Regions from separate parts of the Streptomyces sp. NPDC005576 genome, predicted to be linked through region 2. Evidence: riboswitches for the same ligand, from Rfam matches in the RefSeq annotation. Region 2 holds a riboswitch; each other region holds the start of a gene.

Region 1 (3,201 bases), on a different contig from region 2:
ACCGCCACGCTTCACGGCGGTGCCCCTGTTCGTCGCTGCTCCCCTGATCGCCGCGCCGTTCGCCTCCCGGGCCGGCACCGTCCGGATCGGCGTCGCGTCGCTGACCGCCGTCATCGCGATGCGGGTGTACGTGGGAACGCTCGGGCAGATCGTTCCGATCATCGAGACGCTCACCGTGGCCACCGCGGCCGTGTTGGCGCTCGTCATCAACGGAGTCGTCCGACGCGGCAACGAGCAGCTCGCCTCTGCCCGGATCATCGCGGAGACCGCCATGCGCGCGGTGCTTCCCGTGCCGGCCGACCGGGTCGGCGGACTCCACGTCGCCGCGCGGTACGAGGCGGCGCAGGCGGACGAGTACGTCGGCGGAGACCTGTTCGCCGTCGCGGACACCCCGTACGGGGTACGCCTCGTACTGGGCGACGTCCGGGGCAAGGGGCTCGACGCGGTGGAGGCGGTGGCGGTGATCATCGGCGCGTTCCGGGAGGCCGCCGAGCAGGAGGAGTCGCTGGAGGGGGTGGCGCAGCGGCTGGAGCGCGCGCTGGCCAGGGACGCGGCGCGGCGCGGGGGGCTCGATCCGGTGGAGGGATTCGTCACCGCGGTGCTCGCCGAGATTCCGCCGGGCTCCGAGACACTGCGGATCGTCAACCGGGGCCACCCCGAACCGTTGCTGCTGCATGCCGGAGGAGCGCTGGACGTGCTGCGGCCCAGTACGCCCGCGCTGCCGCTCGGCATGGCCCTGGGCACCTGGCCGGACCGGGTGGACGAGTGGGACCTCCCGCCGGGCGCGACGCTGTTGACCTACACGGACGGGCTCTCCGAGGCGCGCGACCGGGCGGGTGTGTTCTACGACCCGGCGGAGCGGCTGCGCGGCCGGATCTTCCCCGGTCCCGACGAGCTGCTCTCGGCACTCACCGACGACGTCCGGCTGCACACCGGTGGCCGTTCGACGGACGACCTGGCGCTGCTCGCGGTCGCCCGGCCGGCGGAGGACCAGCCGGCACGCCGGACCACCGTGCCGATCGTGGGCCGCTGACGCGATTACGGCCTTCCCGGAGCCTCTGCGATCTCCCTCCGGACGCCGACGGTGTCCGTCGGCGTCCGGCAGTGTCCCTCGGGGCCCGTCGGGGTGGTGTGTGGAGGTTCGGCCGACTCGGCGACGGTCCGTAGCAGCACGGTGCCGCTCGATAACAGATGACATACCGTCAGATAATCCGGGGTGCGGAGTCTGCTCGCAAGTCGCCCCGATGAGTGCATGAATGCCCAGGTAAATCCCGGCCCGAAGCAGGAATGATCAAGGGGAGCGGCTTGGAATCGGAGCCGTCTGTCTATTAACGTTCGATAACGCAGCGCGGTCGTCCCAGCCGTCGTCAGAGACGGCGCCGTGCGCGAGCGCCGAATTCCGCAAGGGAACCGGGGAACCACCTTCTTGGGGTGAATCGGACACCTGTGTCTCGGAAGAGACACCGGGCGTCCGTAGGAGACCTTCCTGCTCCGAACCCGTCAGCTAACCCGGTAGGCGAGAAGGAAGGAAAGGAGTGCGCCCACGTGGCGTCCAACCAGCCTGCCCCCGAGGCCCCGTCACCCTTTGCCACCCGTGAGGGGTTCGGCTTCCCCGGCGACGCCGACAGGGCCTGGGAGGAATGGAACCCCACCGAGGATTCCCTCCGCCCCGTACGCGGCCGGCACCGCGTGGCCAAGCAGCGCGGTCTCGCGCGTAGTTCCACCGTCCTCGGCGTCGGCGTCATCGCGGCCGTCGGTGCGGGCGGCATGGCCACCGCGCAGAGCAAGCCGCCGGTCTCCATCTCCCTTCCCGATTCGCTCGCGGACAGTCTTCCCGACGCCAAGTCCCTCCCCGGGCTGGGTGCTCTGATCACCGCGGTCGAGTCCGACACGCCCACCGCGCCGGTGGTGGCGTCCGCGCCGCTCACCGCGGCCGGGCTCACCACCGCGAAGACCGAGCAGGGTGCCGCCGACGCGGGCGAGGCACTGCGCGCCCGTATCCTCCAGCAGGCCGAGCAGCAGCAGTCCGCCGCCGACGCGGACGCCAAGGCGGCGGAGGAGGCGGCGGCCGCGACCAAGGCCGCCACCGAGGCGGAGAAGCAGCAGGACGCGGCCACGGCGAAGGCCGCGGCGGAGAAGAGGGCGGCCGAGGAGGCCGCGGCGAAGAAGGCCGAGGCCGAGAGACTCGCCAAGCTCGCCGCCAGTTACTCGCTCCCCACCTCCGCGTACACGATCACCTCCACCTTCGGCGAGGCCGGCACCATGTGGGCCTCCGGGCACCACACCGGCCTCGACTTTGCGGCGCCGACCGGTACCCCGGTCAAGGCCGTGCACGGCGGGACGGTCAAGTCGGCGGGCTGGTCGGGCTCGTACGGGTACCGCACGGTCCTGGAACTCGACGACGGTACGGAGATCTGGTACTGCCACCAGTCCTCCATGGACGTCGTCGCCGGCCAGCAGGTCAGCACCGGCGACACCATCGGCCGCGTCGGAGCGACCGGCAATGTCACCGGCCCGCACCTCCACCTCGAAGTCCACACCCCGGACGGCGCCGGCATCGACCCGATGGCCTGGCTGACCGGCATGGGCCTCACGGTCTGACGCCGCCCTCATCCCCGGCAGCCCCGACGCTCCCCCGACGTCAGGGCTGCCGGACCCTCCGTGCTGCCAGGATCCTGCCGGAAGCGCGCCGGAGCCGCTGTTGGAACGGCCGACAAAAGCCGCTTCCGAGGCCCGGAGCCGGAATACGGTCGGGCGTCCGCTCCGTTGAAACCCTCATGGCTACTTCCCTTCGCAAGCTCGGAACGTCCGGCCTCGAGGTCTTCCCGCTCGCTCTCGGCGGCAACGTCTTCGGCTGGACCGCCGACGAGGCGCACTCCTTCGCGGTGCTGGACGCCTACGCCGCGGCCGGCGGCAACTTCGTCGACACCGCCGACTCGTACTCGGCCTGGGCCCCCGGAAACCAGGGCGGCGAGTCGGAGACGCTGATCGGCAAGTGGCTCAAGGCCCGCGGCAACCGCGCGGACGTCGTCGTCGCCACCAAGGTCGGTGCCCACCCCCAGTACCGGGGACTCGCCCCCCACACGATCAAGGGCGCGGTGGAGGAGTCCCTGCGGCGGCTCGACACCGACCACATCGACCTCTACTACACGCACTTCGACGACGAGAGCGTCCCGGTGGAGGAGATCGTCACCGCCCTCG
Region 2 (3,201 bases):
CCCGCAGCTCGCGCTGACGGCCGTCGGGCGCGTCCTCGACATCACCGCCGACGAGGTGCGGGAGGTCGCGGCCGCCACACTGCGCCCCGACAACCGTGCCGTGCTGGTCTACGAGCCGGTCGAACCGGCCGAGCCGGACGACGGGACCGCTGCCGAGGACGGCGCGGAGACCGACGCCGACGAGGAGGACGGCAAGTGAGCGACGCCGCCGTGACTGGAGTAGCCATGGACTTCCACCCGCAGCCCACCCCGGGAACCGCCCGTCCCTGGGCCTTCCCCGCGCCCGAACGCGGCACCCTGCCCAACGGGCTGACCGTGCTCCGCAGCCACCGCCCCGGCCAGCAGGTCGTCGCGGTCGAGATCCACCTCGAAGCGCCGCTCGACGCCGAACCCGAGGGACTGGACGGCGTCGCCACCATCATGGCGCGCGCCCTCTCGGAGGGAACCGACAAGCACAGCGCCGAGGAGTTCGCCGCCGAGCTGGAGCGCTGCGGCGCCACCCTCGACGCGCACGCCGACCACCCCGGCGTCCGGGTCTCGCTGGAGGTGCCCGCCTCCCGGCTGGCCAAGGCGCTCGGCCTGGTCGCCGAGGCGCTGCGGGCCCCCGCCTTCGCCGACAGCGAGATCGAGCGCCTGGTGGGCAACCGCCTGGACGAGATCCCGCACGAGCAGGCCAACCCCGCGCGCCGCGCGGCCAAGCAGCTCTCCAAGGAGCTGTTCCCGGCCACCGCCCGGATGTCGCGCCCGCGTCTGGGCACCGAGGACACCGTGCGGCGGATCGACGCCGCCGCCGTCCGCGCCTTCTACGACGCCCACGTCCGCCCCGCCACGGCGGTCGCGGTCGTCGTCGGCGACCTCACCGGCATCGACCTGGACGCCCTCCTCGCCGACACCCTCGGCGACTGGTCGGGCAACGCCGGCACCCCCCGCCCGGTGGCGCCGATCACCGCGGACGACACCGGCCGCGTGGTCATCGTCAACCGCCCCGGAGCCGTGCAGACGCAGCTGCTCATCGGCCGCATCGGCGCGGACCGGCACGACAGTGTCTGGCCCGCCCAAGTCCTCGGTACGTACTGCCTGGGTGGCACGCTCACCTCGCGGCTCGACCGGGTGCTGCGCGAGGAGAAGGGCTACACCTACGGCGTACGCGCCTTCGCCCAGGTGCTCCGCTCCACCGCCGGCGGCCCGGACTCCGGGCCGGCCGGTGCGGCGATGCTGGCCATCAGCGGCTCGGTGGACACCGAGTCGACGGGCCCCGCGCTCGACGACCTCTGGAAGGTCCTGCGGACCCTCGCGGCGGACGGGCTGACGGACGCCGAGCGCGAGACCGCCGTCCAGAACCTCGTGGGGGTCGCCCCGCTCAAGTTCGAGACGGCGGCCTCGGTCGCGGCGACCCTCGCCGACCAGGTCGAGCAGCAGTTGCCCGACGACTTCCAGGCCCACCTGTACGCACGACTCGCCGAGACCGGCACGGTCGAGGCGACCGCCGCGGTGGTCAACGCCTTCCCGGTGGACCGGCTGGTGACGGTCCTGGTGGGCGACGCGTCGCAGATCGCCGAGCCCGTCCGCGCGCTGGGCATCGGCGAGGTGACGGTCGTGAACGGCTGACCGGCCGTCCTTCGCACGACGACCGGGTACGCCCCGGCAGCGCGACCCCGGCGGGAGATCTCTCGCCGGGGTCGCGCTGTTTGTCCCCTTTGCCGGGAGCATGCCCGTCTGCCCTGTGGGATGTGCTACAAAACCCGCTGTCCGTTTGGTGATCGAAAGCGCCGCGGCCTAGCGTCGGTCCGGCTGTCCGTCGACTGTGTACCGCACTCGCGGTGCCGGACAGTCATCGCCGAGTCCCCGTCAGGCGCGAGCCTGGGGAGCCGGGGACCCGTGAAGTCCCTGGGGTGAATCGGGCACCCGCGTCTCGTGAGAGACGCGAACGCCCGTAGGAGACCTTCCTGCTCCGAACCCGTCAGCTAACCCGGTAGGCGAGAAGGAAGGAAAGGATCCGCTCCTCCATGGCGTTCACCCGTGCCACCGGGACCCATCGTGCCCCGGGCCGTCTGACGCGTACCACCGCCCGGTTCGCCGGTGCCTGCGCCCTCGCCGCGACCGGCGTCGTCGGCTCGATGGCTTCCCCGGCACTCGCCGTCGGCCCCACCACCCCGTCACCCGGTTCGACCGGCCTCATCGGGGCCGTCACGCTCGGCGACTCCATCGCGGACCGGATAGCCGACCAGGCGGAGGCCCAGCAGCGCGGGGCGGAAGTCAGGGCGAAGGCGGAAGCCAAGGCCAGGGCCGAGGCCGCCGTACGGGTCAGGGAAGCCCGTGAGGCGAAGGCCCGCGCCGCGCGCGCCGCCGAGCGCGTCCGGCTGAACTCCTTCCACCTGCCCATCGCGGGCTCCTACATCAGCACCGGCTACCAGTCGAGCGGCTCCCTCTGGTCCTCCGGCAGCCACTCCGGCGTCGACTTCCACGCCGCCACCGGGACCCCCGTCCTCGCCGTGGGCGCGGGCACGGTCGTCGAGGCCGGCTGGGGCGGCGCGTACGGCAACAACATCGTGCTGCGGATGACCGACGGCACGTACACCCAGTACGGCCACCTCTCCTCGATCGGTGTCCTCGCCGGCCAGAGCGTCTCCTCCGGGGAGCGGATCGGCCTCTCCGGCGCCACCGGCAACGCGACCGGCCCGCACCTGCACTTCGAGGCACGCACCGGACCGGAGTACGGCTCCGACATGGACCCCGTGGCGTATCTGCGGGCCCACGGCCTCACCGCCTGACCCCGCGGCCCCACCCGCCGCTGCCGGGGCCCACGGCGCCCGACCCCGCCCGGGTCGCCCGCCGTCCGGCGCGACCGCCGCCGGACACCCCTGACCGACGACCGATGGAGGCCGGCCCGGACCCGTGCCGATCGCCCCCGAGCCCCGGCCCCGCGCCGGGGCTCCGGCATATCGCGGCTTCGGCATATCACCCGAAACCCCTCCCGCAGGCAGACACCGCAGGCAAAAGATATGTGCGAATTCCGGTACGCCATCGGAAATTCACGCAGATTGCAATAGAGTCACGGTGCAGGCTTCGATCGGCCGCGTTTCGCGGGGATTAAGGCGGAGGTTCGGACATGCGCATTCCCGCGCACTCGGTATGCACGGCAATCCGTGAGGACATCGTCTCGGGCGTCTACGAACGCGGCAGTCGCCTCACCGAGGAACT
Region 3 (3,201 bases), on a different contig from region 2:
GCTCACGCCGGGGCGGCCCCACGGCGACGGTCCCGACTCGCCGCTGCGGGGCTCCCCGCCCCAGCCCGATCCAGCCCGATCCGGACGCACGGACTCAGTCCAGCAGCCTCTCGCGCAGTCGCTCCCGGACCTCCCCGGACAGTCCCAGCCCCTCGGCGAAGTAGCGCTCCGAGGTGCTCCACTCCTCCTCGATGGTGGCGAAGGCGGCGTCCAGGTAGTCGATGTGCGCGCCGAAGAGCGGGTTGAGCAGGCTCAGCACCTCGGCGGAGACCGCGGGGTCCGCGCTGTCGCCGCGCCGCAGCCGGTACCGGCGGTGGGCGTCGTTGGACTTGAGGTAGTCCGCCGCGATGGCCTCGCGCTCCACCCCGACCGCCAGCAGGGTCACCGCCATCGTCAGACCCGCCCGGTCCTTGCCCGCCGCGCAGTGCATCAGCGCCGGCACGCTGTCCTCCGCCAGCGCGTGCAGTACCCGGCTGTGCTCGGCCGTGCGGTCGGTGATGATCGAGCGGTACGACGCGAGCATGCGCGCCCTGCCCTTGCCGTCGGCGAGCAGCGAGCGCAGTTGAGCGAGGTCGCCCTCCCGCACCAGACGCCAGAAACCCGCCCCGTCGGCGGGGTCCGAGAGCGGGATGCGGACGTTGCGCACACCCGGCAGCTCCACGTCGAAGCCGTCGAGCTTCTGGTCGGCCGCATTGCGGAAGTCGAAGACCGTGTGAAGGCCGAGCCGGCCGAGGAAGACGGCGTCCTCAGCGGTGGCGGCGGCGAGGTGACCGCTGCGGAACAGCCTCCCGTGCCGTACCCGTCGTCCGTCGGTGGTGGGCAGTCCGCCCACGTCCCGGAAGTTACGGACCCCGCTCAGCTCGGGCTCGGCCGGCGAGAACTGCGGCACCTGCGTCACAGCGGCTCCTCGGTGCTTCTGGGCGCCGGCGCTGCTCGCCGACGTCGGCTCGTCGCGACCCTACGACATCGCTCCTCGGACCCGAAGTGCCGCGGGCGGCTCCTCGGTCGCTGAGGAACCGTCATCAGTGACCTGCGCGACATGTCCGTAATGTATTGAATTTAGCCAACATCATCCGTTTATGGGGGAAATGGTGGGTGATCTGGTGAGCGGGATCATATCCGTGACCCTGCGTGGCCGAGTCGCCGGAGGGCGGTCCTTCCGCCGTGCGGAATGCCAAGATCCATAATCCACGGAGGGTGACCGGTAAAGCGGGCCGATATCGCCACGGGGATTCCGTTCCGCTTGCGATGGCTTGTTCCGTCCGGCCCGGCTCGATTACGTTCACCATCACTCCGGACGGACCGCCTAATCCTGCCGCCGTCCGGAATTCGCACTCACTGATGCGTGGCAGGAGCGGGGGACCCAGGTAAGCCGCCGACCGGAGTTGTTCCGGACGGCTCGGGGTGAAGTCGCGTTTCCATGCGACCGGGCATCTCCAGCCCGAACCCGACAGCTCACCTCGTAGGCGCCGGAGAGGAATTCACCATGCCCATCCCGGGTAAGCACCGTCGTAAGAAGTCCGGCCCGATCGCTCGCGGCGTCCTCGCCGTAGGAGCCGGCGGCGCCGTTCTCGCCCTGCCGCTCCTCGGAGCCACGGGCGCCCACGCCGCTGAGCAGTCGGCCCCCGCCGCTGCCCAGTCCGCCCAGCAGTCCGCCCAGACCTACAAGGTCGTCCCGGGCGACTACCTGGCGAAGATCGCCGCCCAGCACAAGATCAAGGGTGGCTGGGAGAAGCTCTACCAGGACAACCGCGAGGTCGTCGGCGGCAACCCGAGCCTGATCCTCCCGGGCATGAAGCTGACGCTCGGCGCCCAGGCGTCCGGCTCGGCGTCCACGGCGTCCTCCTCGGCCGCCTCCTCCGCGAAGGCCGAGACGAAGACCGAGGTCAAGACCGAGGCGAAGACGGCGGCCACGACCGGAACGAAGACCGCCCCGGCGACCGCGACGGAGTCCGCCGCGACCGCCACCAATGCCGCTGACAGCAACAGCTCCGGCTGGACCACCCCGGTGGCCAACGCGACCGTCACGACCCAGTACCACGCCTCCGGCTCCATGTGGTCCAGCGGTTACCACACCGGCTCCGACTTCAGCGCCGCCACCGGCACCGTCATCCGCGCCGTCGGCCCCGGCACCGTCGTCTCCGCCGGCTACGACGGCGCCTACGGCAACGAGGTCATCATCAAGCACGCCGACGGCATGTACTCCCAGTACGCGCACCAGTCGCAGCTGATGGTCCAGGCCGGCCAGACCGTCACCGGCGGCCAGCGGATCGGCCTCTCGGGTGCCACCGGCAACGTCACCGGCCCGCACCTCCACTTCGAGATCCGCACCACCCCGAGCTACGGCTCGGACGTGGACCCGATCGCCTACCTGCGTCTCCACGGCGTCTCCATCTGAGACAACTCCGCTTGACGGTCGTCACGATCCGTCAGGGCTTGGAGGGGCGGTACGCGCAAGCGTGCCGCCCCTCTACTTATTCCGGCTTTACCAAAAACTGACCGGGTGGTCTATCTCACCCCACGTCAACCCCCTCTTACGGTCGCACAGGTCACATGGGAAGAGGCAGGATATGTGGTCGTGGCAGACGGTTCGAGAATCCAGAAGACAGACATCATCGGGTCGTACGCGGCGATCGGCGACAGTTTCACCGAAGGAGTGGGAGACCCCGGACCCGACGGGACTTATGTCGGCTGGGCGGACCGTTTCGCGGTTCTCCTCGCGGATCAGCTTCCCGTCCTCGACGGGGCGACGAACTCCGATTCCCCGCACGGAGAATTCCGGTACGCCAATCTCGCGGTACGCGGACGACTCCTCGACCAGATCGTCGAGGAGCAGGTACCCCGCGCCAAGAAGCTCGCCCCGGACCTGGTGAGCTTCTGTGCCGGGGGCAACGACGTCATCCGGCCCGGCACGGACCCCGACGACCTGGCCGAACGCTTCGAGCGCGCGGTCGCCGAACTCACCGACGCGGTCGGCACCGTCATGGTCACCACCGGCTTCGACACCCGCGGCGTGCCGGTGCTGCGCCACATGCGCGGCAAGATCGCCACCTACAACGTCCACCTGCGGGCCATCGCGGACCGCTACCACTGCCCGGTGCTCGACCTCTGGTCCCTCCGCTCGATCCAGGACCGCCGGGCCTGGGACAACGACCGGCTGCACCTCTCGGCCGAGGGACACACCCGGGTGGCGTTGCGCGC

The links. Region 2 has a riboswitch for cyclic di-AMP ahead of ACFYPN_RS06680 (M23 family metallopeptidase). Riboswitches for the same ligand answer to the same signal wherever they lie in the genome.
Positions count from the first base shown of each region.
Region 1: another riboswitch for cyclic di-AMP. It lies ahead of ACFYPN_RS32785 (M23 family metallopeptidase); the one in region 2 lies ahead of ACFYPN_RS06680 (M23 family metallopeptidase).
Region 3: another riboswitch for cyclic di-AMP. It lies ahead of ACFYPN_RS24850 (LysM peptidoglycan-binding domain-containing M23 family metallopeptidase); the one in region 2 lies ahead of ACFYPN_RS06680 (M23 family metallopeptidase).

Region 1 is NZ_JBIAJC010000032.1:19,811-23,011, reverse strand. It holds gene ACFYPN_RS32790 (PP2C family protein-serine/threonine phosphatase) at 1-1,033, shown strand, start outside; cyclic di-AMP (ydaO/yuaA leader) riboswitch at 1,381-1,534, shown strand; gene ACFYPN_RS32785 (M23 family metallopeptidase) at 1,546-2,601, shown strand; gene ACFYPN_RS32780 (aldo/keto reductase) at 2,778-3,201, shown strand, end outside.
Region 2 is NZ_JBIAJC010000003.1:109,559-112,759, forward strand. It holds gene ACFYPN_RS06670 (pitrilysin family protein) at 1-199, shown strand, start outside; gene ACFYPN_RS06675 (pitrilysin family protein) at 226-1,608, shown strand; cyclic di-AMP (ydaO/yuaA leader) riboswitch at 1,826-1,994, shown strand; gene ACFYPN_RS06680 (M23 family metallopeptidase) at 2,007-2,771, shown strand; gene ACFYPN_RS06685 (GntR family transcriptional regulator) at 3,110-3,201, shown strand, end outside.
Region 3 is NZ_JBIAJC010000014.1:128,046-131,246, reverse strand. It holds gene ACFYPN_RS24855 (tyrosine-protein phosphatase) at 95-898, opposite strand; cyclic di-AMP (ydaO/yuaA leader) riboswitch at 1,327-1,482, shown strand; gene ACFYPN_RS24850 (LysM peptidoglycan-binding domain-containing M23 family metallopeptidase) at 1,487-2,398, shown strand; gene ACFYPN_RS24845 (SGNH/GDSL hydrolase family protein) at 2,573-3,201, shown strand, end outside.